DNA from 3 places in the Alloalcanivorax sp. C16-2 genome. Region 3 is predicted to be linked to each of the others. Evidence: predicted binding sites of a transcription regulator. Region 3 holds the regulator's gene; each other region holds the start of a gene.
The links. The regulator sigma-54, encoded in region 3, starts transcription at its own class of promoters, with help from an activator protein. The targets are predictions, from matches to a motif close to TGGCACNNNNNTTGCTNT.

Region 1: ACLD02_RS14695 (circularly permuted type 2 ATP-grasp protein) is a predicted target of sigma-54. The motif match lies at 7,610-7,627, and genes of this name have one in related genera.
Region 2: ACLD02_RS05810 (putative urea ABC transporter substrate-binding protein) is a predicted target of sigma-54. The motif match lies at 2,952-2,969, and genes of this name have one in related genera.

The regions. Positions count from the first base shown of each region.
Region 1 covers NZ_JBKFTL010000003.1:229,408-239,401, reverse strand. Annotated here, with positions in the region: gene ACLD02_RS14725 (LTA synthase family protein) at 1-1,365, shown strand, start outside; gene ACLD02_RS14720 (NAD(P)/FAD-dependent oxidoreductase) at 1,365-2,459, shown strand; gene ACLD02_RS14715 (hypothetical protein) at 2,928-3,323, shown strand; gene ACLD02_RS14710 (proteasome-type protease) at 3,665-4,387, opposite strand; gene ACLD02_RS14705 (transglutaminase domain-containing protein) at 4,410-5,204, opposite strand; gene ACLD02_RS14700 (alpha-E domain-containing protein) at 5,201-6,130, opposite strand; gene ACLD02_RS14695 (circularly permuted type 2 ATP-grasp protein) at 6,124-7,560, opposite strand; gene ACLD02_RS14690 (electron transfer flavoprotein subunit alpha/FixB family protein) at 7,883-8,812, opposite strand; gene ACLD02_RS14685 (electron transfer flavoprotein subunit beta/FixA family protein) at 8,812-9,561, opposite strand.
Region 2 covers NZ_JBKFTL010000001.1:1,212,133-1,222,126, reverse strand. Annotated here, with positions in the region: gene ACLD02_RS05840 (LemA family protein) at 1-146, opposite strand, end outside; gene ACLD02_RS05835 (GIY-YIG nuclease family protein) at 143-484, opposite strand; gene ACLD02_RS05830 (hypothetical protein) at 571-981, shown strand; gene ACLD02_RS05825 (glutathione peroxidase) at 1,052-1,618, shown strand; gene ACLD02_RS05820 (hypothetical protein) at 1,683-2,000, shown strand; gene ACLD02_RS05815 (dienelactone hydrolase family protein) at 2,038-2,811, shown strand; guanidine-I (ykkC/yxkD leader) riboswitch at 3,025-3,124, shown strand; gene ACLD02_RS05810 (putative urea ABC transporter substrate-binding protein) at 3,181-4,251, shown strand; gene ACLD02_RS05805 (ABC transporter permease) at 4,277-5,092, shown strand; gene ACLD02_RS05800 (ABC transporter ATP-binding protein) at 5,102-5,896, shown strand; gene ACLD02_RS05795 (urea amidolyase associated protein UAAP1) at 5,893-6,609, shown strand; gene ACLD02_RS05790 (urea amidolyase associated protein UAAP2) at 6,621-7,259, shown strand; gene uca (urea carboxylase) at 7,345-9,994, shown strand, end outside.
Region 3 covers NZ_JBKFTL010000002.1:616,813-626,806, reverse strand. Annotated here, with positions in the region: gene mgtE (magnesium transporter) at 1-865, opposite strand, end outside; gene ACLD02_RS13155 (HPr family phosphocarrier protein) at 939-1,208, opposite strand; gene rapZ (RNase adapter RapZ) at 1,205-2,059, opposite strand; gene ptsN (PTS IIA-like nitrogen regulatory protein PtsN) at 2,083-2,556, opposite strand; gene hpf (ribosome hibernation-promoting factor, HPF/YfiA family) at 2,580-2,879, opposite strand; gene ACLD02_RS13135 (RNA polymerase factor sigma-54) at 2,925-4,379, opposite strand; gene lptB (LPS export ABC transporter ATP-binding protein) at 4,503-5,228, opposite strand; gene lptA (lipopolysaccharide transport periplasmic protein LptA) at 5,229-5,804, opposite strand; gene lptC (LPS export ABC transporter periplasmic protein LptC) at 5,785-6,336, opposite strand; gene ACLD02_RS13115 (KdsC family phosphatase) at 6,333-6,836, opposite strand; gene ACLD02_RS13110 (KpsF/GutQ family sugar-phosphate isomerase) at 6,836-7,804, opposite strand; gene ACLD02_RS13105 (phospholipid-binding protein MlaC) at 8,081-8,737, shown strand; gene ACLD02_RS13100 (BolA family protein) at 8,832-9,086, shown strand; gene murA (UDP-N-acetylglucosamine 1-carboxyvinyltransferase) at 9,112-9,994, shown strand, end outside.

The DNA.
Region 1 (9,994 bases), on a different contig from region 3:
ACCAGCCAGCTGGATTCCGACCCCTATGATCTGGAAGCGGTGAAACGCTACTACCCGATGATGGCGGACTTCCTGGGCCTGCCCGTGGAGCGCCGTGGTGACCTGAACTACCAGCGCCACGTAACGGTTCAGCCCTACCGCCTGGACACGCAGCGCCCGCCGAACATCGTGGTGGTGATGCTGGAGTCCCTGGGCGCCAGCCGCGTGGGTGCCTATGGCACGCCCTATGATCCCACTCCCAACCTGGACCGCATCGCCGAGGGCGGCTGGTTCTTCGAGCACTTCTACGTGCCGGTCACCGGCACGGCCAAGAGCATTTGGGCCTTCCTTACCGGCATCCCCGACGTGGCCCCGGAGGAGACCGCCAGCCGCAACCCACTGATCGGCCATCAGCGCATGATCGTCAACCAGCTGGACGGTTACCGGAAACTCTACATGGTGGGCGGCAACGCTGGCTGGGCCAACCTGGAAGGCCTGCTCACGCGCAGCATCCAGGGCCTGGAACTGTACGAGGAAGGCGACTGGAAAGGCGGCAACGTGGATGTCTGGGGTATTTCCGATCTGGAGTTGTTCAAGGAATCCAACGCCATTCTCGAACAAATCCCGGAGGACCAGCCGTTCTTCGCCTTCATCCAGACCGCCGGCAACCACCGGCCATTCACCATTCCGCCCAACAACGACGACTTCAAGGTGCGCGACGACCTGTCCGAGGAGGAGCTGCGCGCCAACGGCTTCCGCAACGCCGCCCAGTACAACGCCGTACGGCTGCTTGACTACAACATCGGCCGCTATATGGAGATGGCCCGGCAAAGCGGCTACTTCGACAACACCATCTTCGTGTTCTTCGGCGACCACAACAACCGCATCACCACCCTGCCCCACATGCCCCGCTTCCAGGAGGTACTGCGCCTGGAGAGCCACCATGTGCCGCATATGATTTACGCGCCGGCCCTGCTCAAGCCCCGCCACATCCACGAGGCGGTGAGCCTGATCGACGTAATGCCCACCGTGGCCGGGTTGATCGGCCTGGAGTACGACAACACCACCCTGGGCCGGGATATCCAGCAGCCGGCACCGGAAGGCGACCGCACCGCCTTCGTGGTGCTGCGCGAGGGCCCGGCGCCGCAGATCGGCGCCGTCACCGCCAACCACCTGGCCCGGCTCAACCACGACGGAGAAGCGGCCACCCTGCACGAGCTCTATACCGACAAACCCGAGCAGGACCGCGCCAAGGATCAGCCGGAGACCTTCGAGCACCTGTTCAATCTGGCCCGGGGCTTCTACGAGACCTCCCGTTATCTGTTTTACGATAACGCCATCCGCGATGAGCACGCCCGCCGGGCCGCCAAGGACGGCGCGGACTGATGGAGCGCGTCGGCACCGTCATCATCGGCGCCGGCGTGATCGGCCTGGCCGTGGCCCGGGCGCTGGCCCGGGCGGGCCAGGCGCCGCTGGTGCTGGAGCACGAGAGCCGCTTCGGCGAGCACCTGTCCTCGCGCAACAGCGAGGTAATCCACGGCGGGCTCTATTACCCGCCCGCATCGCTCAAGGCCCGTGCCTGCGTGCGCGGCAATATCCTCCTCCATGAATACTGCTCGGCGCGGAACATCGCCCATCGGCGCTGCGGCAAACTGATCGTCGCCGGCCCCGGCCAGGCCTTCGCCCTGCAGCGTCTCCAAGACAATGCCCTCGCCTCCGGCGCCCGCGGCCTGGCCATCCTGGACCGCCGGGCCCTGCGCCGCGAAGAACCCTGGCTGACCGGGGAACAGGCGTTGTATTCCACCTACAGCGGCATCATCGACAGCCATGGCCTGATGGCCAGCCTGGCTCGGGAAGCGGAAGATGGCGGCGCGCTACTGGCGCCCCGTCACCAGGTAACGGCGGTACGCTGCGCGCGTGGTGATTTCCGGCTGCTGGTGCAAACCCCGGACGGCACCATGGAACTGGGCTGCGAGCGGCTCATCAACGCCGCGGGCCTGGGCGCGGTGCCCCTGGTGGCGGCCATGGAGGGCTTCCCCGACCAGCAACGACCGGAACAGGAATTCGCCAAAGGCAACTACTTCACCCTCAACGGCCCCGCCCCCAGCGAACGACTGATCTACCCCTTGCCCCAGGAACATGGCCTGGGCGTCCACCTGACCCTGGACCTGGCCGGTCGCGCCCGCTTCGGGCCGGACGTGGAATGGGTCGCGACGCCGGATTACCACGTCGACCCGGCGCGGCGGCCAGCCTTCGAACAGGCAATCCGCCAATACTGGCCAACCCTCCCCAAACGGGCCCTGCGCCCGGATTATGCCGGCGTGCGCCCGAAACTGAGAATGCACGGCGAGCCGTACCCGGACTTCCTGATCCAGGATCATCGCGATCACGGCCTGGACGGCCTGATCAACCTGCTCGGCATCGAATCCCCCGGCCTCACCGCCGCCCTCGCCCTGGCGGAAAACGTGGCCCGCATCTAAGCCCACCATTACGGCTGAAGCGGCGATATCCCCTGGCGTCGCCCCCGCGTGTGGGGAACACGATGGCGGGTCGCCTCAGTTAGTGAAGGGGGAATATCTCGGAATGTTCAAACCGAAGAGAGTGCTATTGGTGCCACCAAGCGAGACCTCGCAGAGATATTTGGCGAAGCTCTGAAAGGCCGGATCGATACCAGTGATTTTGTCCTTATCGACAGCCGCAGTCGCAACGACCGGCAATTGTCCCCTCCACGGTGCCATGGTATATGTCACGGTTAAAATAATCGAAATATTGGGGGTAATATGAGGATTGCTGTCGCCATTCTGATAACCGTTGCTTGTGCGGGGTGCGCGAGTTCATGGAAGTCGTTGTCTGGCACCCGTATATCCAGCAATGTGCAAGCACAGGAATACAATTCGATTGCGTCGAGCTATCGAGCTCGTCCCACCTTTGTCCAGTTACGCGAGAACATGGGCGGCGAGCATGTGTTGGTGATAACGATGGATGCTTACGGGCCGGAGGATATTGACATATACATACCGCCAAAAGCGGCGCCGGAAGTGCTGGCATTCATCGATAAATATGAGAAATGGGAGTCCCTTGCAAAAGAGAGGGGCGATATGATCTCCAAGGATATCGGAGACGTCCCAAACTTCACCGGATTCAGACTTAAAGCAAAGTTCCATAGCGGGAACGAGAAACACCATTACTTGGTGTTGCAACAATGCGTTTGGCCGTGTGGGCTGAGCGACGGGGATCTTTCCCAGTACTATGACCTGGAACAGGCAAAGAACTTGAAGTCGCTCGTATCTGACTATATGTCAGGCGACATTCATCCGCTTGACGAAGACGAGGTCTACCAATAGGGCCCACTGCTCACTAGCCAACCCCGCTCCGGCGGGGTTTTGCTTTCCAGGCCCTGCCATTCGGCGGGGCTTTTTCGTTTCTGAAGCCTTGAATGGAAACTTCCACCTACACGGCGAAGCGTTCCGCTGGGCATTCAGCTATATCCTCATAATAAATAAAAACGGTGAGATGGAATCTCGTTAATACCGTCGGAGGCTACTCTACCTCCTTCATGAAGCACCTATTCGTATGAGAATCGATGATGAGTCCTTTCCTTTACCCGACTGAACCAGGAACAGAGCCGACTTGCCTGAGCTGGGGCACCCTATCAGGCTCTACCCGAGCCGAAGGCGGTGCCGGCTCACTCCCAGGTCAGGTCGGGGATGCGCTGGAAGACGTCGCGAAGGCCCTGGGACCAGGCTTCGCCGAGCTGGCGGAAACCTTCGTGGTGTTCGTCCACGTTGAAGTGGGCCTGGTCGCTGAAGCTGTCGCGGGGGTAGCGAAGCACGTCCAGGGGCAGGCCCACGGACAGGTTGGAGCGGATGGTGGAGTCGATGCTGATCAGCGCGCATTTGATGCCGTCGTCCAGGGCGGTGTCGTAATCGATGACCCGGTCCAGGATCGGTTTGCCGTACTTGGTTTCGCCGATCTGGAAGTATGGCGTGTCGGCGGTGCATTCGATGAAGTTGCCTTCGGGGTAGACCAGGAACAGGCGCGGCGGCTCGCCCTGGATCTGTCCGCCAACGATGAAGCTGCTGCCGAAATCCACGCCGCCCTGCCCCTGGCCGCTGTCCCGGGCCACCACCTCGCGGCCAGTGGCACCGACGATGCTGGCCACGTCGTAGAGGGAGGCGGCGCCGAACAGGTTGGGCTGGTCGCTGTTGAGCCGCATGCGCATCAGACTCAGCACGCTCTGGGTGGTGGCCAGGTTGCCGGCGGTCATCAAGACGATGACGCGCTCGCCGGGGATCACGAACTTGTGCAGCTTGCGGTAGGTGGCGATCTGGTCGACGCCAGCGTTGGTGCGGGAATCCGCGGCGAACACCAGGCCGTCCTTGAGGGCCAGGGCCACGCAATAGGTCATGCTGTGCTCCGTTCCGCCCGCTTTACTGGTGGTCGCCGCCGGATTGGCGCACCCGTGCCACCGCCTTGAGCGATTCCACGCCGCCGCCATAGCGAACGCCCCGCACCGGGCAGGCATCGAGATAGTCGAGCCCCACCGCCAGCTTGAGGTGATGACGCGGGCGGCGGGTCTGGTTGGTGACGTCGAAAGTGTGCCAGCCGCCGTCCTGCCAGACCTCGGCCCAGGCGTGGCTGGCCACGTGTTCGGAATCGTCGCTGTAAAGATAGCCGCTTACGTAGCGCGCAGGAATCCCCAGGACGCGGCAGCAGGCCAGGAATACATGGGTGTGGTCCTGGCATACGCCCCGACCGACCTGGTAGGCGCTGATCGCGTCGCTGGCCGAATCGGTGGCGCCGGGGGTGAACGGCATGGCCGCGAGAATGCGCTCACTGAGGCGCTCCAGGCGGTCGAGCACCGGCGTGCCGCGATGGGTCTCGGCCAGATCGATCAGCGCCGCGTCGGCGGCGGTGAGCGGCGATATCCGGGAGAACACCAGCGGCGACAGGCGGTCGTCATCGTCCTCGCCATCCTCGTCGGTGATTTCCACCTGGCCGCGGGCGGTGAGCTGGATTCCCTGATGGGGCTGATCCAGGGTCAGCACATGCAGGATATTGTCGTAGCCGTCTGAGGCGCGCTCGGCCCGCTCCGGCAGGTCCAGGTGCCAGTCGAGAATGCGCTGGCGGCGGGATGGGCGCGGCGTCAGCCGCAGGTACTGGGTGCTGTGACGGACCCGCTCGGAATAGCGGTACTCGGTGCGGTGCCGGATGGACAGTTTCATACCACCTCCAGGTATTCCTCGCGGATGGTGTCCGCCAGTTCGTTGATGCGACGCAGAAAGTCGGTCAGATATTCATGCAGGCCGGTGTCCACGATGTGGCCCAGGTCGCCGTACTGCAACCGCGCGAACTGCACCGCCGCCAGCCGTTTGGCGGTCTGGCCGGCATCACCTTCGATGGCCGGCAGCAGCTCGCACAGTTGCTGCACGCAGGAGCGCAATGAACGGGGCACTTCCGGGCGCAGGATCAACAACTCGGCGACCCGTTCAGCGTTGATGGTTTCGCTGTAGATCTCCCGGTAGGCCTCGTAGGCCCCCACCGAGCGCAACAGCGCGTGCCAGCGATAGAAATCCACCGCCGTGTCGCCGGCCAGCACACCGCTACGATGGCGCACATCAAGAATGCGCGCGGTGTTGTCGGCCCGTTCGATGAAGGTGCCCAGGCGCAGGAAGCGGAACGCATCGTTGCGCATGCTGGTGCCGTAGGTGGCGCCCCGGAACAGGTGGGAGCGGTTTTTAACCCAGTCGAAGAACTCGCTGGCGCCGTAGCCTTCCACGCCCAATGCGCGGATGTCTCGCAGCTCCAGCCAGGTGCTGTTGACGCTTTCCCACATTTCCGAGGTGATCTTGCCGCGCACCGCGTGGGCGTTTTCCCGGGCATCACGCAGGCAGTGAAAAATACTGCCGGGGTTATTCTCGTCCAGGGTGAAAAAATGCAACACCCGGTCGATGCGCACTTCGCCATGGAGTTGCTCGTACAGCGCGCCGCTGCCAGTGATTACCAAGGGCGCGCTGATCTCCTCCCGGGCGTTCACGGCGAACGGGATCAGCGACAGGTTCCAGGCCACGTCCAACATGCGGGCGATGTTCTCGGCACGCTCGAAATAGCGCGACAGCCAGTACAGATCCGAGGCGGTACGACTCAGCATGATCCGTCCTCCAGCACCCAGGTGTCCTTGGTGCCACCGCCCTGGGAGGAATTCACCACCAAACAGCCGGCGTGCATCGCCACGCGGGTCAGCCCGCCGGGCACCAGCCGGCTTTCCTTGCCGCTGAGCACGAACGGGCGCAGGTCGATGTGGCGCGGCGCGATGCCCTCGTCGACGAAGATCGGGCAGGTGGACAAGGACAGGGTGGGCTGGGCGATGTAGTTGTCCGGGCGCGCCTTGAGGCGGTCCCGGAACGCGGCCAGCTCCGCCTCGCTGGCCGCCGGGCCCACCAGCATGCCGTAGCCGCCGGCGCCGTGGACTTCCTTGACCACCAGGTCCGGCAAATGGGCCAGCACATGATCCAGCGCCCGGGGATCGCGACACTGCCAGGTGGGCACGTTGGCCAGTATCGGTTCCTCGTCCAGATAGAAGCGGATCATCTCCGGTACATAGGGGTAGATGGATTTGTCGTCACCGACGCCGGTGCCCACGGCGTTGGCAAGGATCACGTTGCCCTGCCGGTACACCGACAACAGGCCCGGCACGCCGAGCATGGAATCCGGCCGGAACGCCAGCGGGTCCAGGTAATCGTCGTCGATGCGCCGGTAAATCACGTCCACCCGCTGGGGGCCGGCGGTGGTTCGCATATAGACGAAGCCGTCCTTGACGAACAGGTCGGCGCCCTCCACCAGTTCGATGCCCATTTGCTGAGCGAGGAAGGCATGTTCGAAGTAGGCGCTGTTAAAGCGCCCGGGGGTGAGCAGCACCACGGTGGGATAGGATACGCCACTGTCCTCCTGGAGGGTTTCCAGTAACAGCGATGGGTAATGCTCCACCGGCGCCACCGACTGGTTGGCGAACAGCTCCGGGAAAAGCCGCATCATCATGCGCCGGTTCTCGATCATGTAGCTGACCCCGGACGGCGTGCGCAGGTTATCCTCCAGCACGTACCAGGTGCCCTCCCCGTCACGGATCAGATCAACGCCGCTGATCTGCGAATACACCTGATTGGGCAGATCCACGTCCTGCATGCAGGGCTGGTACTGGCTGTTGCCGAAGATCTGCTCGGCGGGAATGCGACCGTCGCGGACAATGGCCTGGTCGTGGTAGATGTCGTGCAGGAACATGTTCAGGGCCCGCACCCGCTGCACCGCCCCGGCTTCCAGGTGCCGCCAGTCCCGCGCCGGAATAACCCTGGGCAGGGCATCGAAGGGAATCAGCCGTTCCGTGCCGCTTTCCTCACCGTAAACATTGAAGGTGATCCCGACCCGGTGAAACTGCAGCTCCGCCTCCTGGCGTTTGCGCACCAGGTTGTCCCTGGCCTGACTCAGCAGCCACCGATGGTAGCCTTTGTAGGGATCCCGGACCTTCCCGCCCGGTAGAATCATTTCGTCGTAACCGGAGACTTCCGGCAGGGATAATGACCGCATGGCGCCCTCGCTGGCACGGCCCCGCCACCTTGCGGGGTCCATTCCAGTATGAGCAAAGGCCGTGCCAGCAATTGTAAAGCTTTGCGAAGGGATCGTGCGCCAAAGCGGCGCCCGGGGCGGCCTGTGCGCCACTATGGCGCACGGCATCGGGCAACGCCGTCATCGGGAACGGCGTGTAGGAGCGGCTTCAGCCGCGATCATCGGCGGGTGCCAGCTTCTATCGCGACTAAAGCGGAATGCCGCCAGTCGCTCCTACCGCACCCGGAACGAAAAAGCCCGGCGCGAGGCCGGGCTTTTTCAGGGTCGGTCGTCGAACCGGTTTTCAGAGCTTGCTGTCCAGCTCCGGTACCGCTTCGAACAGATCCGCCACCAGACCGTAGTCGGCCACCTGGAAGATCGGGGCTTCCTCGTCCTTGTTGATCGCCACGATCACCTTGGAGTCCTTCATGCCGGCCAGATGCTGGATCGCACCGGAGATGCCCACCGCCACGTACAGGTTGGGGGCGACGATCTTACCGGTCTGACCCACCTGCATGTCGTTGGGCACGAAGCCGGCATCCACGGCGGCGCGGGAGGCACCGACGGCGGCGCCCAGCTTGTCGGCCACCTTGTAGAGGATCTCGAAGTTATCGCCGTTGCCCATGCCACGGCCACCGGAGATCACGATCTCGGCGCTGGCCAGCTCCGGACGGTCGGACTTGGCCAGTTCCTCGCCCACGAAGGAAGACAGGCCGGAGTCCTTGACCACGTCCAGGCTTTCCACGGAGGCGGAACCACCCTCGGCGGCCACCGGATCAAAGGAAGTGGGACGCACGGTGATCACTTTCTTGGCGTCGGCGCACTTCACGGTGGCAATGGCGTTACCGGCGTAGATCGGGCGCTTGAAGGTATCAGCGTCAACCACGTCGGAGATTTCGGAAATCTGGGCCACGTCCAGCAGCGCGGCGGCGCGCGGCGCGAAGTTCTTGCCGGTGGTGGTGGCGGCGGCCAGAACGTGGCTGTAATCGGCGGCCACTTCAGCAACCAGCTCACCGATGTTCTCGGCCAGCTGGTGCTCGTAGGCGTCGTTGTCGGCGCACAGTACCTTGGCGACACCTTCCGCCTTGGCGGCTTCCTCGGCGACAGCGCCGCAGCCCTTGCCGGCGACCAGAACGGTGATGTCACCGCCAATTTCCTTGGCGGCGGCGATCACGCTGAGCGTCGCCTTGTTCAGCGCGGCATTATCGTGTTCGGCGTAAACTAAAACACTCATCAGATCACCTTCGCTTCGTTCTTCAGTTTGTCGACCAGCTCGTCCACGGAGCCCACGATGATACCGGCCTGACGCTCCGGCGGATTCTCCACCTTCTCGATGGTCACGCGCGGGGTCAGATCAACGCCCAGATCCGCCGGGGTCTTGTTGTCCAGCGGCTTCTTCTTGGCCTTCATGATGTTGGGCAGGGAGGCGTAGCGCGGCTCGTTGAGGCGCAGGTCGGTGGTTACCACCGCCGGCAGCTTCAGTTCCACGGTCTGCAGGCCGCCGTCGACTTCACGGGTAACCTTGACCTTGCCTTCTTCCACGTTCACTTCGGAGGCGAAGGTGCCTTGCGGCATGCCAGCCAGGGCGGCCAGCATCTGGCCGGTCTGGTTATTGTCGTCGTCGATCGCCTGTTTACCGAGGATCACCAGGTCGGGCTTTTCTTCGTCGACGATGGCTTTGAGCGCCTTGGCGATGCCCAGGGGCTGCACGGCTTCATCGGTTTCCACCAGGATGGAACGGTCCGCGCCCAGCGCCATGGCGGTACGCAGCTGTTCCTGGGCGGCCTTGGGACCGATGCTCACGGCCACGATCTCGGAGACCACGCCTTTTTCCTTGAGGCGAACGGCTTCTTCCACGGCGATTTCGCAGAAGGGGTTCATGGCCATTTTCACATTGGCGAGATCAACACCGGAGTTGTCCGCCTTCACGCGAACCTTAACGTTGTAGTCAATGACTCGCTTGATGGGTACAAGAACCTTCATAGGATCCTCGGAATCTTCCACTTGGTGACTTGAGTCGTTTCCGTCCGCGGGCGGTCGCCGGCACTGCGCGCCGGCGCCTGCGGTGGCTGCCACAAAGCAGGGTTTGGAAGCCCACCGAGCCTTGTGGCAACCCGGCCCCCGGGAGGGACGGAAACGATGAAAATGGCGAGACAACGCCGAACACGGGGCCCCGCGCGAGGTCCGGTATCTTGAACGCTACCCCCGGTAAGGTCAATAGGCCGAAAATGCGTAAGCGGATGATTTCGCTGCCAATTGTGTTCACGATAAATGACTCGCCGGTCGCCCATTTTGTTGAAAATCAAACACCTGGCGGCGGATAATCCAAACAGTTGTTTGAGCATTTGTGAAAGAGAGTTTCACATCTGCCCAATTGGTGGTGCCATCCAACGGATGCTTATATACTCGCGCCACC
Region 2 (9,994 bases), on a different contig from region 3:
ACCAGATCGGCGCGGCGCTGATACTGGTTCTGCACCTGCGCCCAGGCCGCCTTGACCTGCTCGTCGTAGGTGGGAATGGTGTTGATACCACAGCCGGCCAGGGTCATGGCCAGCCACATCAGCACGAAGGCACGCCAAAGCTTCATGTAAGGGTCTCCTGTTTGGAAGTGTCGGCAGTCAAGCAATTCCCGGCGCCGTTGGCAACCGGCCTGGATGCGCCGGCGGTAACGGCACGGATCAAACGTTCCTTGCGGGCCCGGGGCAACGCCTTGAGGCGCGCCTCCAGGCGACCGGCGCGGGCCCGGTCCGGGACCTCCACGCACAGCACCAGGGCTACCGGCCGCCGGGCGCGAGTGTAGCGGGCGCCGCGCGGGCCGTCGTTGTGTTCGTTCCAGCGCCGCAGCACGTCGGTGGTGACGCCGGTATATAGGGAGCCATCCGCGCAGCGCAGCATATACACCCACCAGTCGCTGCCCTGTTTCACGGTTTTACATCCTCTTGCGTTCAAGTTGCTATCATCATCGGCGGTACTGAAGCGACACAACAATAGCCTGAAACAGGGAGTTTCGCATGATCACCTATTTGTACTGGTTCCTGGTGGCGGTGGCCATTTTCCTGGTGCTGTTCGGCGTCGGCGTGCGCATGGGCAAATGGAAGCCGGCGCTGATCATCGCCGCGATCCTGTGGCTGGCGGGCACCCTGCTCTACTATTTCTGGCTGGAGCAGATTTTCGTCAAGCGCCTGGGGGGCACCATGACCCTGACCATTCCGGCGGGCCAGCAGCACATCGCCGCCACCTGGAAAGGCGACAACCTCTGGATCGAGAATTACGATCCGGAGACCAACCGCTGCATCTTCCGCGAATACTCCCGGGGCAACATGCTGGAAGGCCAGGTGGTGCTCAAGGACTGCAACCCGCTGCGCGCCGGCGGCGGCGAGGGCAAGGCCGCCATCCCCGAGGGCCCGCGCACCCCGCTGTGACCCCCTTGGCGCCGCCTTGACCGGCGGCGTCCGATAGTGATGCTCCCGTGATCCATCAGAGGAACAGCCGATGAGCCCGCTACGTTTCATCCTTGCCTGCGCCCTGGGCCTGGGCAGTCTGCTGCTCGGCGGCCCGGCCCGCGCCGCCGACGGCGAAGCCGCCTGCCCCGCCCTGTTTCAGCATGAAGCGCGCAAGCTGCACAGCAAGGAGGACGTGGATCTCTGCGCCCTGACCACCGGCAAGGTGGTGCTGGTGGTGAATACCGCCAGCCAGTGCGGGTTCACGCCCCAGTTCAAGGGCCTGGAAGCGCTCTACAAGACGTATCGGGATCAGGGACTGGTGGTGCTGGGTTTCCCCTCCGACGCTTTTCGCCAGGAACTGGACGATGAAGGCGCCACCGCCAAGGTCTGCTACGTGAACTACGGCGTGACCTTCCCCATGATGGCCACTTCCCCGGTGCGCGGGCCGGACGCCAATCCGGTGTTCCAGGCACTCAATCGCGCCGCCGGCGAGCCGGAATGGAATTTCAACAAATACCTGGTAAACCGGGACGGCGAGGTGCTTCGCCACTTCCCGTCCTCCGCCAAGCCCCGGGGCGGCGAGCTGGAGGCGGCGGTCCAGGCGGCGCTGCGCTGACATCTGGCGGCGCCGTGCCGGCGCTGCTATGGTGTCAGGTTCAATACCGGTAATCGCCAGTCCGATGAAAGTCCGCAACAGTAAGGAACAGCAACGCCAGCGCCTGCGGCGGGATATGGAGCGGTTCCTTTCCCGGGGTGGACGCATCGAGGAAGTGCCCAGCGGCACGTCCGGCGATAACCCGGACCAGCCCCGGCAACGGCGTGCCTTCCCCTTCGCCCAGACACCGCGTGCCACGCGCACGGACCTGTCGCAGTTGGCGGCGGCCATCGATGCGCGCAAGAAGCACGGCAAGCGCCGCCCGTCCCGGCAGGCCGGCCCGCGCCGCCGCCTGATCTACGACGATTTCGGTGAGCCGCTGCGCTGGGTCTGGGACGACTGATTCAAGACAACTCCATTCCGAGTAGAAGGAACCCCTCATGAAACGCTTGAGCGCTTTGATCTGTTTGCTGTTGTGGGCCGGCAGCGCCACCGCCGAGGTGTTGGAACAGGCGGTCACCCTGCCCGGCGGCGTCGGCGACGGCGTGCTCTACATGGACGACGACCTGGACCGGACCACCGCCGGCGTGATCGTGGTGCATGAGTGGTGGGGCCTGAATGACTATGCCCGTAACCGGGCCCGGCTGCTGGCCGATGAGGGCTATGTGGCGATTGCCGTGAACCTCTATGACAAGGGCAAGGTGGCCGGCCACCCGAACGACGCCAAGACCTTCATGCAGGAGGCGCTGGCCAACCCGGAAAAGACCACCGCCCGCTTCAACGCCGCCAAGAAACTGCTGCGCGACCAGCAATACGTGGACAATGATCGCATCTTCGCGGTGGGTTACTGCTTCGGTGGCGGCGTGGTGCTGGAACAGGCCCGGCGCGGCAACGATCTGGCCGGCGTGGCCAGCTTCCACGGCACGCTGGGCACCGAGAAGCGCGCCACCGCCGGCGATGTCCAGGCGCGGGTTCTGGTGGCCACCGGCCAGGCCGACCCCATGGTGCCCGCCGATCAGGTGACCGCCCTGGTGAAGGAAATGACCGACGCCGGCGTGGACTTTCAACTGCTCAGTTTTCCCGGCGCCCAACATGGCTTCACCAACCCGCGGGCCGACCAGCTGGGCCAGCGTTTCGAGCTGCCGCTGGCCTACGACCGGCAAGCCGACCTGATCAGCTGGCAAGCGCTGATGGACTTCATTGAACAACCCTGAATGGCACAACCCTGCCCCACCGGCCGCGCCCCAAAAAGGGGCGCCGCGCACCACAATGGCACCACCCGGCGCCCCGTTTTAGCCCTTCCTCCCCTGCCCCGACCGGGGCGATCCCTTGCAAAACAGCCACTTGCCGATCCTGGCACCGGACTTGCTCCGCTAAATCACAGGAATCGAATGGCACTGTCGCCATCACGACCCGGACAATTCGGAAAAATGGATCGCTAGGGTTCCGGTGGGCTTCGCCCACGACTGGTCCGAGAGCGATCGACCTTCTAGCAAGGTTACACGGCGGGACAAAAGCCCGGGAGGACACCATGACGACCGTGTCATTGGATTCCTCACCGTCATAGCCTGAAGGAGGTCGACATGACCCGTATTCTGACTGCTTGCCTCTCCGCGGCCGCGCTGCTGGCGCTCTCCGCCCTCCCCAAACCGGCCCTGGCCGCCGCTGAACGCGACGACTTCAAAGTCTGCTGGTCCATCTATGTGGGCTGGATTCCCTGGGAGTACGGCGACGCCCAGGGCATCGTCGACAAATGGGCGGACAAGTACGACATCAGCATCGACGTGGTGCAAATCAACGACTACATCGAATCCATCAACCAGTACACCGCCGGCCAGTACGACGGCTGCACCATGACCAACATGGATGCGCTGACCATTCCCGCCGCCGGCGGCGTGGATACCACCGCCCTGATCGTCGGTGACTTCTCCGACGGCAACGACGGCATCATCCTCAAGGACAAAAGCAAACTGGCGGACATCAAAGGCCAGAATGTCAATCTGGTGGAGCTTTCCGTTTCCCACTATCTGCTGGCCCGTGCCCTGGAAACCGTGGGCCTGAGCGAGCGCGACGTGGACGTGGTCAATACGTCCGACGCCGATCTGGTCGCCGCCTACCAGACCGATGACGTGAGCGCCGTGGTGACCTGGAACCCCTTGCTGAGTGCCATCACCGAACAGCCCGATGCCCACCTGGTGTTCGACTCCTCGCAAATCCCCGGTGAAATCATCGACCTGATGGTGGTCAACACCGACACCCTCAAAGCCAACCCGAAACTGGGCAAGGCCCTGGCCGGTGCCTGGTACGAGATCATGGAAAACATGCGCGACCAGGGGGAAACCGGCAAGCAGGCGCGCACCGCCATGGGCGAGATCGCCGGCACCGACCAGGCCGGTTTCGAAGCCCAACTGAAAGCCACCCGCATGTTCTATGAACCCGCCGACGCGGTGGAATTCGTCAACAGCCCGGACGTGAAAACCACCATGCAACGGGTGGCGGAGTTCTCCTTCGAGCATGGCCTGCTGGGCGAAGGCGCCCCGGACGCCGGCTTCGTGGGCGTGGAAACACCCTCCGGCGTGTTCGGCAGCGAAGGCAACGTGAAGCTGCGCTTCGACCCCACCTACATGAAGATGGCCGCCGACGGCGCGCTTTGATCCATAACGCCGGCCGGGAGCCGTCATGAAGAAGCTGATCAACCGTCAAGCCGGCCCGGTGGGCCGCTGGGCCCTGGGCCTGCTGCCCTTCGTGGTGCTGGTGGTGCTCTACCTGGTGGCCTCGGACGCGCGCCTGGCGGCCAACCCCAACGACAAGCTGCTGCCGGATCTGGCCAGCTTCGTGGACGCCATTCAGCGCATGGCCTTCGAGCCCAGCAAACGCAGCGGTGAATACCTGCTCTGGGTGGACACCCTGGCGAGCCTGGAAAGGCTCGGCATCGGCGTGGTGATCAGCGCCACCCTGGGGCTGGTGTTCGGCATCGTCACCGGTGCCCTGCCCCTGTTCCGGGCCGGCATCTCGCCGCTGGTCACCGGCCTCTCCCTGGTGCCGCCGCTGGCGATCCTGCCGATCCTGTTCATCGTGTTCGGCCTGGGCGAGCTGGCCAAGGTGATGCTCATCATCATCGGCATCACCCCGTTCCTGATCCGCGATTTACAACAGCGGGCCGAGGAGATCCCCACCGAGCAGTTGATCAAGATGCAGACCCTGGGCGCCAACACCTGGCAGATCATCCTGCGCCTGGTGTGGCCCCAGGTGATGCCGCGTCTGATCGGCGCGGTGCGCCTGTCGCTGGGCTCCGCCTGGCTGTTCCTGATCGCCGCCGAAGCGATCGCCGCCACCGAGGGGCTGGGCTACCGCATCTTCCTGGTACGGCGCTATCTGGCCATGGACGTGATCCTGCCCTACGTGGTCTGGATCACCTTCCTGGCGTTCGCCATCGATTTCGCGCTGGCCCGCTACTCACGCTGGCGCTACCCCTGGTTCCACCAGGCGGGGTAAGGAGGAACCATGGCCACCATTGAACTGAAGAATCTGTGGAAGGAATACGGCGACCAGGTGGTGCTGGAGCGCCTCAACGCCGAAGTGGAGGAAGGCGAGTTCGTCACCGTCGTCGGCGCCTCCGGCTGCGGCAAGACCACCTTCCTGAAGCTGCTGCTGGGCACCGAGACCCCGACCCGGGGCCAGCTGCTGCTGGACGGCAAGCCGATCCCGGACGAGCCGGACGAAAGCCGTGGCATCGTGTTCCAGCGCTACTCGGTGCTGCCGCACCTGAACGCCCTCGCCAACGTGATGCTGTGCGGTGAGCTGGAAACCAGCCGCTGGCTGGGCCGCGCCTTCGGCGCCACCCGCAAGCGGCTGCGCGAGCAGGCCGTGGCGATGCTGGAATCCGTGGGCCTGGGCGCCGCCCTGGACAAATACCCCCACGAGTTGTCCGGCGGCATGCAGCAGCGTCTGGCCCTGGCCCAGGCGCTGATCAAGAAGCCGCGCATCCTGCTGCTGGACGAACCGTTCGGCGCCCTGGACCCGGGCATCCGCCGGGACATGCACCAACTGGTCCTGAAGCTGTGGCGCGAGCAGGCACTGACCGTGTTCATGATCACCCATGACCTGGCCGAGGGCTTCTATCTGGGCACCCGGCTGTGGGTGTTCGACAAGGACCGCCTGGACCCGCAAACCCCGGAAAGCTATGGCGCGCGCATCACCTACGACCTGCCCGTGGGCGACAGCGACAAGGGCACCCTGCAATCCATTTCGCAAAACGTGAATAACACGTCCCGCTTACTCGAAGGAGCACCCCGATGACCGAAGCGCTGTACGAGTACACCATGCCCGGCGGCGCGCACTGGTCCTTCCGGATGCGGCGCGGCACCGCCCTGCGCCTCACCGACGTGGACGGCGGCGCCAACGTGGGCATGCTGTTCTATAACCCGGAAGAGAAACTGGAGCGCTACAACGCGCCGGACACCCTCAAGGGCCAGCACACCTTCAAGCTGACCCGGGGCCATTGCCTGTATTCCGACATGGGCCGGGTATTCGCCTCCATCGTCGAGGACGATTTCGGCTGGCACGACACCGTGTGCGGCAACCTGCACCCGGACACCCTGAAGCAGAAATACGGCGAGCACGGCTACCAGCAATACCGCAACGGCTGGTACCTGAGCGGCCACGACAGTTTTCTCGTGGAGATGGCCAAATACGGCCTCACCGAGCGAGACCTGGCCGCCAACCTGAACCTGTTCAGCAAGGTGGCCAGCGGCGACGACGGCGCGCTGTGCTTCGACCCCAGCGCGGCGAAAGCCGGCGCCACCGTCACCCTGCGCTTCGAGATGGACACCCTGGTGCTGATGCACACCTGCCCGCACCCGCTGAACCCGGCGCCGGAGTACCCGAAAAAGAAGGTGCGCATCGAAATGTTCAAGGCGGACCCGGTCACCGAGGACGACTACTGCCTCAACTTCCGTCCGGAAAACGCCCGCGCCTTCGAGAACAACCGCCTGTACTACCTCGGCGCCTGACGGAGAGCCCCATGATCAAAGAGAGCCAACTGCAACCCGAACAGGCCGCGTTCCGTGAAGTGGTGCCCGCCGGCGACTACTTCCTGAAAGTGCTGCGCGCCGGCGAGACCCTGCGCATTCTCGACCTGGAGGGCAACCAGGCCGCGGATACCCTGTTCTACAACGCCGACGATCCCGCCGAGCGCTACAGCGCCATGGACACGGTGCGCGAACAGGGCAACGTCTACCTCACCGCCGGCAGCGTGCTGCGCTCCAACCGCAACAACCCGATGCTGGAAATCACCGCCGACACCTGCGGCCGCCACGATACCCTGGGCGGCGCCTGCGCCACGGAAAGCAATACGGTGCGCTACGACCTGAAAAAGCGCTGCATGCACGCTTGCCGGGACAGCTGGATGCTGGCGATCAACGAGAATGAAGAATACGGGCTGAGCAAGCGCGACATTGCCCACAACATCAATTTCTTCATGAACGTGCCGGTCACCGCCAAGGGCGGCCTGACCTTCGAGGACGGCATCTCGGCGCCGGGCAAGTACGTGGAAATGAAGGCGCTGATGAACATCACCGTGCTGATTTCCAACTGCCCGCAGCTCAACAACCCGTGCAACGGCTACGACCCGACGCCCATCGAAGTGCTGATCTGGCACTGAACGGCGCTCCCGCGCCGCGCCGGGGACGACCCCGGTGAATCGCAACCACGGCGGGACGGCCCGCCAACCGGACGAGTGCCAAGCCATGTTCAACAAGGTACTGATCGCCAACCGGGGCGCCATCGCCACCCGCATTATTCGCACCCTGCGCGCGCTGGGCGTGACCAGCGTGGCCGTCTACGCGGAAGCGGACGCCGACTCCCGCCATGTGGCCCTGGCCGATGAAGCCCTGAGCCTGGGCGACGGCAACGCCGCGCAAACCTATCTGGACCAGGACAAACTGTTCGCGCTGATGGCGGAACACGGCATCGATGCCGTGCACCCCGGCTACGGCTTTCTCAGCGAGAACCCGGACTTCGTGGAACGTTGCGAGGCCAACGGCATCGCCTTTATCGGCCCCACCGCCGCGCAAATGCGCGACTTCGGCCTCAAGCACACCGCCCGGCAACTGGCCGAGGACAGCCAGGTGCCGCTGCTGCCCGGCACCGGCTTGCTTGAAGACCTGGCGGACGCCCGCCGCGCCGCCGCCGACATCGGCTACCCGGTAATGCTCAAGAGCACCGCCGGCGGTGGCGGCATCGGCATGCAGATCTGCGCCGACCCGGCGACCCTGGAAAAAGCCTGGGACACGGTGCGCCGGCTCAGCGCCAACAACTTTTCCAACGACGGCGTGTTCCTGGAGAAATACATCCAGCGCGCCCGTCACATCGAGGTGCAGGTGTTCGGCGACGGCCAGGGCGAGGCTCTGGCCCTGGGCGAACGGGACTGCTCCGCCCAGCGCCGCCACCAGAAGGTCCTCGAGGAAACCCCGGCGCCGAATCTGCCGGAAGAGGTGCGCGCCACCCTGCACGACACCGCCCGCCGGCTGATGGCGGCGGTGCGCTACCGCAACGCCGGCACCGTGGAATTCATCCTCGATCAGGACAGCCACCGCTTTTACTTCCTGGAGGTGAACACCCGACTGCAGGTGGAGCACGGCGTCACCGAGCAGGTCTACGGCGTCGACCTGGTGGACTGGATGGTGCGGCTGGCCGCCGGCGAGCTGCCCGCCCTGGCGGAGCTGGGCGGCAACCTGAGCCCGCGCGGACACGCCATCCAGGCGCGCCTGTACGCGGAAGACCCGAACAAGGACTTCCAACCCAGCGCCGGCCTGCTCACCACCGTGGATTTTCCCGAGGCGGACGGCGACGCCCTGCGCATCGATCACTGGATCGAGACCGGACTGACGGTATCGCCCTACTATGACCCCATGCTCGCCAAGATCATCGTCCACCGGGCGGAACGCGACGCCGCCCTGCGGGCCTTGGAAGACGCCCTGGCCGACACCCTGGTGGAAGGCATCGAGACCAACCGGGGCTACCTGCGCGCGGTACTTGCCGATCCGGTGTTCGCCGACGGGGCCATGACCACCCGCTACCTGAACGACTTCCGTTACCAGCCGCGCACCCTGGACGTGCTGGCCGGCGGCACCCTGACCACGGTGCAGGATTACCCCGGCCGACAGGGCTACTGGCCGGTGGGCGTGCCGCCGTCCGGCCCGTTCGACGCGCTCAGTTTCCGCCTTGGCAACCGGCTGCTGGGTAACGACGAGGACGCCGCCGGCCTGGAGTTCACCCTCAACGGCCCCACCCTGCGCTTCAACAGCGACACCCGCGTCGCCCTTACCGGCGCCGACATGGGCGCCACCCTGGACAATGAGCCGGTGCCCACGCACCGGGCGATCCCGGTGGCGGCCGGCCAGACCCTGAAGCTGGGTAAGGCCGACGGTCGCGGCGCCCGCGCCTACCTGGCGGTGGCCGGCGGCATCCAGTGCCAGCCCTACCTGGGCTCCCGCGCCACCTTCACCCTGGGCCAGTTCGGCGGCCATGGCGGCCGCGCCCTGCGCACCGGCGACGTGCTGCACCTGAGCGACGCCGAGCCGGCACCAGCCGGGGACGTGGCCCTGCCCGAGGGTCTGGCGCCGACCCTGGGCGAGCACTGGGAACTGCGCGTGATCTACGGCCCCCACGGCGCGCCGGACTTCTTCACCGACCACGACATCGAGACCTTCTTCAGCGCCGACTGGCAGGTGCATTACAACTCCAGCCGCACCGGCATCCGCCTGGTGGGCCCGAAGCCGGAATGGGCGCGCCGGGACGGCGGCGAGGCGGGCATGCACCCGTCCAACATCCACGATAACGCCTACGCGGTGGGCACCGTGGACTTCACCGGCGACATGCCGGTGATCCTGGGCCCGGACGGCCCCTCCCTGGGCGGCTTCGTGTGCCCGGCCACGGTGATCGCCGCGGACCGCTGGAAGCTGGGCCAGCTCAAGGCCGGCGACCGGCTGCGCTTTGTACCGGTGAGCCTGGAGGACGCTGACCGGCTGGCCGCCGAGCAGGACGCCTGCCTGGCGACGCCGAAAGCGCCGACCCTGAGCGTGGCCCCGGCGCCATTGGGCTCACCGATTCTGGACCGCCTGGAGGAGCAGGCGGACGGGCCGGAGGTGGTCTACCGGGCCGCCGGCGACCGCTATGTGCTGGTGGAATACGGCCCCCTGGAGCTGGACCTGCGGCTGCGGCTGCGCGCCCACGCCCTGATGCTATGGCTGGAGGACAAGGCCCCGGACGGCATCCTGGAGCTGACCCCGGGCATCCGTTCCCTGCAGGTGCACTTCGATCCGGCGGTGCTGCCCCGGGGCGATCTGCTGGCGCTGCTGAAGAGCGCCGAGTTGACCCTGGACAAGCAGGACGACC
Region 3 (9,994 bases):
GCCAGAGCGCGCGGCGGCGGGCGGTCTGCCACACCGAGCCGAAGGTGTCCTCGTCCTCGTCCAGGCCGGCCATGCCCATCAGTGAGTGGGCGGCTTCCTCGCGGATCACGTCCACCACGTCGTCAATGGTGATCCGGCCCACCAGCACGCCGTTTTCGTCCACCACCGGGGCCGTCACCAGGTCAAACCGTTCGAACAGCTTGGCCACGTCGTGTTCGGAACGGTGGGCGGGGATTGCCTCCACATCGGTGCGCATGGCTTCGCGCACCGTGGTGCCCGGGTCGGAGATCAACACCTTGGTAAGCGGTAGTACCCCCACGAACTGATTCTTGCGGTTAACCACCAGCAGGTTGTCGGTGGTCTCGGGTATTTCACCACGGCGGCGCAGGTAGCGTTGCACCACCTCGAAGGTGATCTCCGGGCGCACCGTGATCACGTCGGTGTTCATCAAGCCGCCGGCGGTGTCCTCCGGGTAGCTCATCACCTGTTCCAGGCGCTCCCGGTTCTGGGCGTCCAGGCCGGCGAGCACCTGGCTGGTAACCTGCTCGGGCAACTCCTGGAGGAGGTCGGCCAGGTCGTCGGTGTCCAGGTCCTCGACCAGGGTGACCAGTTCTTCCGGCGGCAGGTCGCGCAGCAGCTCCACGCGGACTTCTTCGCCCAGATACTGCAGTACCTCGGATTCCTGCTCCTGGTTGAGCAGTTGCCAGAGGATTTCCCGTTCCCGGGGTGGGGATGATTCGATCAGGTGGGCGGCTTCGGCACCGGGCAGGTTGTTGAGTAACTGACGCACCTGGGAAAAAGTGCCGCTGGCCAGGGCCCGGTTAACCGTCTTGAGATTGCGTTGATGCTGCGTGTTTTCCGACATGACCCCTCCTCGCCAACGGACAGTTTAACCCAGGCGTGATGACGGAAGGATCAAAGGATGCAAAAGGGAGGGGTCACTCGCCTTCGTCGAACTTGCGCTGGAACAGATCGGTGAGCTCGTCCATGGCCGGTGCTTCGTCCTCGCCGTCCACGCGCACGCGCAGCTCGGTGCCCTTGGCGGCGCCCAGGGTAAGCAGGCCCATGATGCTTTTGGCGTCGATGCGGCGCTCGCCATGCACCACCTCGATGGCGCAGCTGTAGCGCGAGGCCACGCTGACCACCTTGGCGGCGGCGCGGGCGTGCAGGCCGAGCTTGTTGGTGATGGTCAGGTCCCGCTCGATCATCCGTCCAGCTCCCGGTGACGCACGTGCAGGGGGACGCCTTCCTCGCGCAGACGAAGGGCGAGCTGCTCGGTGATGTAGACGGAGCGGTGCCGGCCGCCGGTGCAGCCCACCGCCACGGTGACGTAGCTGCGATCATTGGCGCCATAGGCGGGCAGCCAGCGGTCCAGAAAGTGAAAGATATCGTCGAGCATGGCGCCGCTTTCCGGGTGGCCGCGCAGAAACTCGGCCACCTTTTCGTCACGCCCGGTGAGCGGACGCAGGTCTCCCTGCCAGTGCGGGTTGGGCAGGGCGCGTACGTCGAATACCAGGTCCGCATCGTGGGGCAGGCCGTTCTTGTAACCGAACGACTGGATCAGCAGGGACAGCCGCACGTCCCGGCGCGCTACCCGCTGGCGGATCATGTTGCGCAGGGTGTGCACATCCAGGTTGCTGGTGTCGATGACCAGGTCGGCGAGCATGCGGATGTCGGCGAGCAGGCGCGCTTCCAGGGCGATGGCGTCGGCCAGGGTGCGTTCGTCGCCGCTCAACGGGTGACGGCGCCGGGTGGCGCTGAAGCGCTTGAGCAGGGTGGCCGGCTCCGCCTCCAGGAAGATGATCTCGGTGTCCAGCTGTTGCTGGCGCAGTTCCTCGATGATGTGGTTGAAGGCCAGCAACTGGCGTGGCAGGTTGCGCGCGTCCACGCCCACGGCGACCCGTTCCAGGGCGTGTTCCTCATTCTGGAGTTGGGCGGCGAGGGTAGGCAACAGGCCAAGGGGCAGGTTGTCCACGCAGTAATAGCCATGGTCTTCCAGCGCTTGCAGGGCGGTGGTCTTGCCCGAGCCGGAGCGACCGCTGAGGATGGTCAGTTTCATAAGGCGCGACGGTTCCGGTGTGATCAGGAGGCCAGGCGTATTTCCGCTTCCGACTCCACCGCCGTCTGGTAAAGATGGTGGCTGCCCCTGGCATGGCGCAGATCGTCACGATAGTCGTCGTCGTTGAACAGGTTGGCCAGGTGGCTGAGCGTCTTGAGATGCTGTTCCGGGTTCTGTTCGGGCACCAGGAGCACGAACACAAGATCCACCGGGCGGCCATCCACGGCATCGAAGTCCACCGGCTCCGCCAATTTCAACAGCAGCCCCACGGCGGCGTCGCAGTGGCCGAGCCGGCAATGGGGGATGGCGATGCCCTCGCCGATGCCGGTGGAACCCAGTTTTTCCCGGGCCACCAGGGCGTCGAAGACTTCTTGCTCGTTAAGACCACCACAGCTGGCCGCGGCCAGCTGGGCGATCTGATCGAGCAACCGTTTTTTGCTGGTAACCGCTACCTCGTCGTAGGTGCGGTCTTCGGTGAGCAGTTCACGTACTCGCATAGTCAGGGTCTGTCGGGTCGGACCTAGTGGCCGTGCTTACGGCCCACGGTCTTTTCCTTGTGTTTGAGGATTTGCCGGTCCAGCTTGCTGGTCAGGGCGTCAATGGCCGCGTACATGTCGTCCGCGTGGGCGGTGGCGAACAGGTCGGCACCGGAAATGTGGATGGTGGATTCCGCCTTGTGGGACTTGGGCTCCGGCGACAGGATCACCTGGATGCTGGTGATCTGGTCGGAGTGGCGTTCCAGTTTGGAGAATTTCTCGTCCACATAGTCACGCAGGGCGTCGGTGATATCCAGGTGGTGGCCACTGAGGTTGATTTGCATAGCTGGCTCCTTCTCTCTATTGAAAGAGATGTCCTTTTTTACCGTTCAAACCAGTCGCTTACGCGCGCTGGAGGACGGGATTCGCATCGCCTCTCGGTACTTGGCGACGGTGCGGCGCGCCACCTTGATACCCTGGTCGTTGAGCAGGTTCGCCAGCTTGTTGTCGCTGAGCGGCTTGCGAGGGTTCTCGGCGGCGACCAGCTTCTTAATGATGGCACGAATGGCCGTGGAGGAACACTCACCGCCGCCGTCCGTGTCCACATGGCTGGAAAAGAAGTACTTAAGTTCGAACACGCCCCGGGGAGTCAGCATGAATTTTTGGTTGGTGACCCGGCTGATGGTGGATTCGTGCATTTCCACCGCCTCGGCGATGTCGGCCAGGACCAGCGGTTTCATGGCCTCCTCGCCGTAGTTGAAGAAGTCCTGCTGGACCTCGACGATGCGGCTGGCCACCTTGAGCAGGGTGTCGTTGCGGCTTTGCAGGCTTTTCAGGAACCACTTGGCTTCCTGCATGCAGTTACGCAGGTACTGGCCGTCTTCACCGCCTACCTGGCGGGCCATGTGGGCGTACTGGGCATGCAGGTTGACCTTGGGCAGCACTTCCTCGTTGAGTTCCACCCGCCAGCCGCCGCGATGGGCGCGCACCACCACGTCGGGCACGGCGTAATCCACCTCTTCGCCACCGATCTGTTGCCCGGGCGCGGGGTCCAGGGTACGCAGCACCGCCAGGGCCGCGACCAGGTCCGCCTCGCCCACGCCGAGGGTGCGGCGCAGGCCGGCGTAGTCGTGTTTCTCAAGCAGTTCCTGATGGTCGAGGATGGCCCGGGCGGTGCCCAGGTGTTCGGTGTCCCCCGGCAATTGTGCCAATTGCACGCCCAGACACTCGGCCAGGTCGCGGCTGGCCACGCCCACCGGATCGAATTGCTGCAGCCGGTGCAGCACGGCCACCACCTCGTCCTCTTCCACCGGGTCGTCCGGGTCGTTGATCTGGGTTTCCGCGGTGGTCAGCAGGTCGGCCAGGGATACCGTTACGTAACCGCGTTCGTCCAGGGCTTCGAGAATGATCTGCGCGATCACCCGGTCGCGGTCGCTCATCGGGGTCAGGTTGAGCTGCCATTCCAGGTGCTCAAGCAGGGTTACCGGGTTGGCGTGGCGCTGCTGCCAGGCATCGGCGTCGTCACCTTCACCGCTGGAACCGGCGCTGCTCTGGCCCACGTAGAGGTCGTCCCAGTCACTGTCGGTTTCCACCTGGCCCTCGACCAGGTCATCGAGGGCGTCATCGCGCTCCAGGTCGAGATCGCCGTCGGCGTCGCCGTCCGAATCATCGGCGGAGAAGTCCTCGGCGCCGTCCTCCAGCTCCAGCAGCGGGTTGTTTTCCACCGCCTGCTGGATCTCCATGCGCAGGTCCAGCGTCGACAGTTGCAGCAGGCGGATCGCCTGTTGCAGCTGGGGCGTCATGGTGAGCTGCTGGCCGATTTGCAGTTGTAGGGTGGGTTTCATGCTGCCTGTGAGGTCATTGTTCTCGCGAAGACCGGCAGCATAGCAGCATCAAATCAGATTAAGCAATAATCATGCCAGGTATTGCGTTTTGGGGGAGGAGGGTGTAGGGCGGGGAGCCGGCTCTCAGAGCCGGAAGTCCGCCCCAAGGTAGACATCCCGAACCTGCTGGTTACCCAGGATGGAGGACGAATCGCCCTCGGCGATGATGTGCCCGGTACTGACAATATAGGCCGTGTCGCAGATGTCCAGAGTTTCCCGCACATTGTGGTCGGTGATCAGCACGCCGATGCCGCGATCCTTGAGGTGGCGGATGATGCCTTTGATATCGTTCACGGAGATCGGGTCGACCCCGGCGAAGGGTTCGTCGAGCAGGATGAAATCCGGGTCCGTGGCCAGGCCGCGGGCGATTTCCGCGCGCCGCCGCTCGCCGCCGGACAGGCTCATGCCCATGGAGTCGCGAATGTGGTCGATATGGAACTCCTGGAGCAGGTTCTCCAGGCGCTCCTTGCGCTCTTCGTTGGACAGGTTCTTGCGGGTTTCCAGGATCGCCATGATGTTCTGCTCCACGGTCAGGCGGCGGAAGATGCTCGCCTCCTGGGGCAGGTAGCCGATGCCGCGCTGGGCGCGACCGTGCATGGGCAGGTGGGTGATGTCGTTGCCGTTGATCTCGATGCGACCGGCGTCGGCGGCCACCAGCCCCACGATCATGTAGAAGCAGGTGGTCTTGCCGGCGCCGTTGGGGCCCAGCAAGCCGACGATCTGGCCGGCTTCCACTTCCAGGGACACGTCCTCGATGACGCGGGTGTTCTTGTAGCTCTTGGCCAGGTTATGGGCGCTCAGATGTGCCATTCAGGGAGTCTCCGCCTGGTCCTGCTGGTTGTCGCTGCCGCCGGCATCGCCATCGGTGGCCGGCTGCTCATCGTCGGTGTCGCCGGCTTTTCCGGTGTTCTTGGCCGGGATCACCAGGCGCACCCGCTTGTCGCCCTCGCTGCTGGCGTCCACCCGCCGGGAATCCAGATTGTATTCCACGCGGGCACCCTCGAAGGTGTTGCCCTGGTGGTCCACATGGGCGTCGCCGGTGAGCACCAGGCGGCGGGTGGTCAGGTCGTAGACCAGGTTGCTGGCGCGGGCCTGCAGTTCCTTGCCTTCCTTCATGCGCACCGGATTGCCGGTGGCCTCGACGCGCACCAGTTCATTGTTTTCGGTGAACAGGCGGATCACGTCGGCGTACAGGTGGCGGTTGCCCTGGATCATTTCCGCGTTGCCCCGGTACACGCCGGTGCCGGCGCTCTGCTCGAAGGTGGCGCTGTCGGCGCTTACTTCCACCGGCTGGCCGCCGGGGGGCTGGGCGGCGCCGGCCAGGCCGGTGAGCAGCAGGCCGAGCATCAGGCCCAGGCGGCGCGGATCAATTACCCGTGAATTCACTTACCACTCCTTGTTCGAGGGTCATTTCGCCGCTGGTCAAGTCGGCGTCCATGCGGCCCGCCCGGGTGCTGCCGTCCCGGTGGCGCAGGGTCAGATCACCGGGCGCGCGCACCCGGTTTTCCTTGTTCAGATAGCGCAACTCCCCGGTGGTCAGGTCGACACCGTTGGTTTCGCTGTGGGCCTTGACCTGGTCCAGGAAGACGATGACGTCGCCATTGTCGCGCACTTCACCACGCTGGGAGTGGATGGTCCAGGCGCCGTTTTCATTTTCCATGCGCAGGTCCGGGGCGATGAGCTGGGTCAGGGCCTGGCGCTGGTACTGTTCCAGATGGTCGGCCTTGAGGTCGTACTGCACCTGCCCGGTTTCCGGGTCATAGGCCTTGGCGGTGATGTTGTCGGCGATGATCAGCGGCGCGTTGAGGAAGGCCTCGCGGTCTTCCTCCAGGGGGTTGTCCCACTCGTGCAGGGTCATCAGCACGATCAGGCCGAGCAGGATCACCCCGGTGGCACTGAGCAGACCCTGACGCTTCATGGCGCCTCCCGCAGGGCGATCAGGGCGTCGCAGATCTCACGCACCGCGCCCTCGCCGCCGCGGGCGGTGGTGACATGGTCGGCGGCGTCCTTGGCGCAGGCGTGGGCGTTGGCCGGGGCGAAGGTGATCCGCGCCCATCGCAGGGCGCCCACATCCGGCTCGTCGTCGCCGGCGTAGCCGGTTTCCCCGGCGTCGATGCCCAGGGAGGCGGCCAGATCGGCGAGCGCCTCGGCCTTGTCCTCACGGCCCTGAATCACATGGGCGATGCCCAGGTCCCGGGCGCGGCGCGCCACCATGGGGGTATCGCGACCGGTGATGATGGCCAGGGTGACGCCGCTGGCGGCCAGTTTCTTCAGGCCGTGGCCGTCCAGGGTGTTGAACACCTTGAGCGCTTCGCCCTCGGGGCCAAAATAAAGACGACCGTCGGTCATCACGCCATCCACGTCGAAGGCCATCAGGCGCAGGGCGCGGGCGTCGTCGGCGGAAATCGGGAAAGCCATTACATTACCCCGGCGCGCAGCAGGTCCTGGGTGTTGAGCGCGCCCAGCGGACGGCGCTCGGCATCACAGACGATCAGGCCGTTGATCTTGCGGGTTTCCATGATCTGCAGCGCCTCGGCGGCGAGCTGGCCCGGCGCCATGGTTACCGGGTGGGTGGACATTACCTCGGCGATGCCCGCCTGGCGGATGTCCAGGCCCTTTTCCAGGGTGCGGCGCAGGTCGCCGTCGGTGAACAGCCCCACCAGCAGGCCGGCGTCGTCGACCACGGTGGTCATGCCGAGCCCCTTGCGGGTCATTTCCAGCAGCGCCTCGGACAAGCCCGCGTCGCGGTGTACCCGGGGCAGGCGTTCCTCGGTATGCATGATGTCGTCGACCTTGAGCAGAAGCCGCCGGCCCAGGCTGCCGCCCGGGTGGCTGAGGGCGAAGTCCTCGGCGGTGAAGCCGCGCGCCTCCAGCAGGGCGATGGCCAGGGCGTCGCCCATGGCCAGGGTGGCGGTGGTGGATGAGGTGGGCGCCAGGTTGTGCGGGCAGGCTTCCTCTTCCACGGCCACGTCCAGGTGAACGTCTGAGAGCCGCGCCAGGGATGATTCCGGTCGGCCGGTCATGCTGATCAGGCCGCTGCCCTTGCGTTTGATCACCGGGATAATGGTGAGAATCTCGCCGGTCTCGCCGGAATTGGACAGCGCCAGCACCACGTCGTCGCTGGTGATCATGCCCAGATCGCCGTGGGAGGCTTCGCCGGGGTGCACGAAGAAGGCGGGGGTGCCGGTGCTGGCCAGGGTGGCGGCCACCTTGCTGCCAATATGGCCGCTTTTGCCCATGCCGGTGACGATCACCCGGCCCCGGCATTGGAGAATGCGGTCACAGGCCCGTTCGAAATCGTCGCTGACGCGCTCACTCAGCGCCGCCACGGCGCGGGCTTCCTCGTCCAGTACACGGCGGGCGGTGGCGATATGCTTGTTGCTCATGGTGTCTCGTGTCTCCTCGCTGGCGGCGATTATACACTGGCGGGCGGGCCAATGACTGCCCTCGACCGGGATCAGACCTCTCCCGGGGTGGCTGCGTTCCACGCTGGTCCTTTCTATCGCGGCCGAAACCGCTCCCGCGAAGTTGAATGCCCGCCCATGCCGCGATCACCGCGAACGGAACCCGGCCACGGCTACCGCACTCCAACGGTAAACGCCTGGACACTCCGGCGCGAAAACCGTACAACCGGAGCCCACGACAACGACAGGGAGTGACGTATGACCTTGAAACAACGCTTCGCGGCCGTTCTGGCGCTGTGTCTGCTGGGCCTGGCCGGCCTGGCGCAGGCGGCCCAGGACCCCCGCGAGCTGGTGCAGGACACGGTGGAGCGCATGACCACCTTGATCGACGAAAATCGCCAGCGCTTGAATCAGGAGCCGGAGTACGCCCGTGAACTGGTGCGTGAAGAACTGGTGCCACTGGTGGATTTCAAGCGCATCACCCGGATGGTGATGGGCGATTATTTCAACGACGCCAGCCGCGAACAGAAATACCGCTTCCTGGACGTGTTCAAGAACAGCCTGATCAACACCTATGCCTCCGGGGTGACCATGTACCAGGGGCAGAAGATCGAGGTGTTGCCGCTGCGCGAGGAAGACCGCAAGGGTAATTATGCCCGGGTGCGCGTGCAGGGCACCACCAAGGACGGCAAGGTGATCCCGGTCTACTTCACGCTGTTCCAGAGTGGTGATGACTGGAAAGTGATCAATGTGTTCGTCAACGGGCTGGATCTGCGCGCCGTCTATCAGGCGCAGTTCGCCCAGTCCATGCAGCAGTACGGCGACATGGACCAGGCCATCGACAACTGGTCGGCGGAAAACGCCGACGTGGAAGAAAAAGTGAACGTGGAAGGCGCTCCCCAAGGCGGCCAGTAACGCCCCGTTCCCGGGGCCGGCCACCGTCGGCCCCGCATGACAAGCCCGCCGGCCCTCGCGTATCATTCGCCGTTCAGTATTGTAAGGAGCGACCATGAACCCGGAAGACGTGAAGGCGCTGGTGGAAGCCGGCTTCGATGGCGCCGACGTGGCCGTGGAAGGGGAGGGCGACCGCTTCCTGATCCGCGTGATATCCGATGCCTTCGAAGGCCTGCTGCCGGTCAAGCGGCAGCAGTTGATCTACGCCTGCATCGACGATCACCTCAAGGACAACAGCATTCACGCCGTGTCCCTCAAAACCTTCACCCGCGCCGAGTGGGACAAGGCCCAGAAGATGGGCATCGCCTGACCGCCAGGCCCTGAGAGAGCGTTCCATGGACAAACTGATCATCACCGGTGGCAAACGCCTGGACGGCGAAATCCGCATTTCCGGTTCCAAGAACTCGTCGTTGCCGATTCTGGCCGCCACCTTGCTGGCGGGCGAGCCGGTGACGGTGGGCAACCTGCCGCACTTGCAGGACGTGACCACCCTGATCGAGTTGCTCGGCCGCATGGGCGTGCACGTGGTGATCGACGACCGCCTCAACGTGGAGGTGGACCCGACCTGCATCGAGGACCTCACCGCGCCCTATGAGCTGGTGAAGACCATGCGCGCTTCGATTCTGGTGCTGGGGCCGTTGCTGGCCCACTTCGGTCGTGCCTCGGTGTCGCTGCCCGGTGGCTGTGCCATCGGCTCGCGACCGGTGGATATCCACCTGCGCGGCCTGGAGGCCATGGGCGCCGACATCGAGGTGACCAACGGCTATGTGCACGCCAGCGTGGACGGTCGCCTCAAGGGCGCTCGCATCGTCATGGACACGGTCACAGTAACCGGCACCGAGAACCTGCTGATGGCCGCCGCCCTGGCCGATGGCACCACCATCCTGGAGAACGCCGCCCGGGAACCGGAAGTGGTGGATCTGGCCAACTTCATCAATGCCATGGGCGGCAAGGTGCGTGATGCCGGTAAGGACACCATCATCGTGGAAGGCGTGCCCAAGCTGGGCGGCTGCCACCATGACGTGATCTCCGACCGCATCGAGACCGGTACCTATCTGATCGCCGCGGCCATCACCGGCGGGCGCATCAAATGCAAGGACACCGATCCGAGCCTGCTGGACGCGGTGCTTCAGAAACTGGAGGAAGCCGGCGCCCGCATCGAGACCGGCGACAACTGGATCAGCCTGGACATGGAAGGCCGCCGGCCCAAGGCGGTGA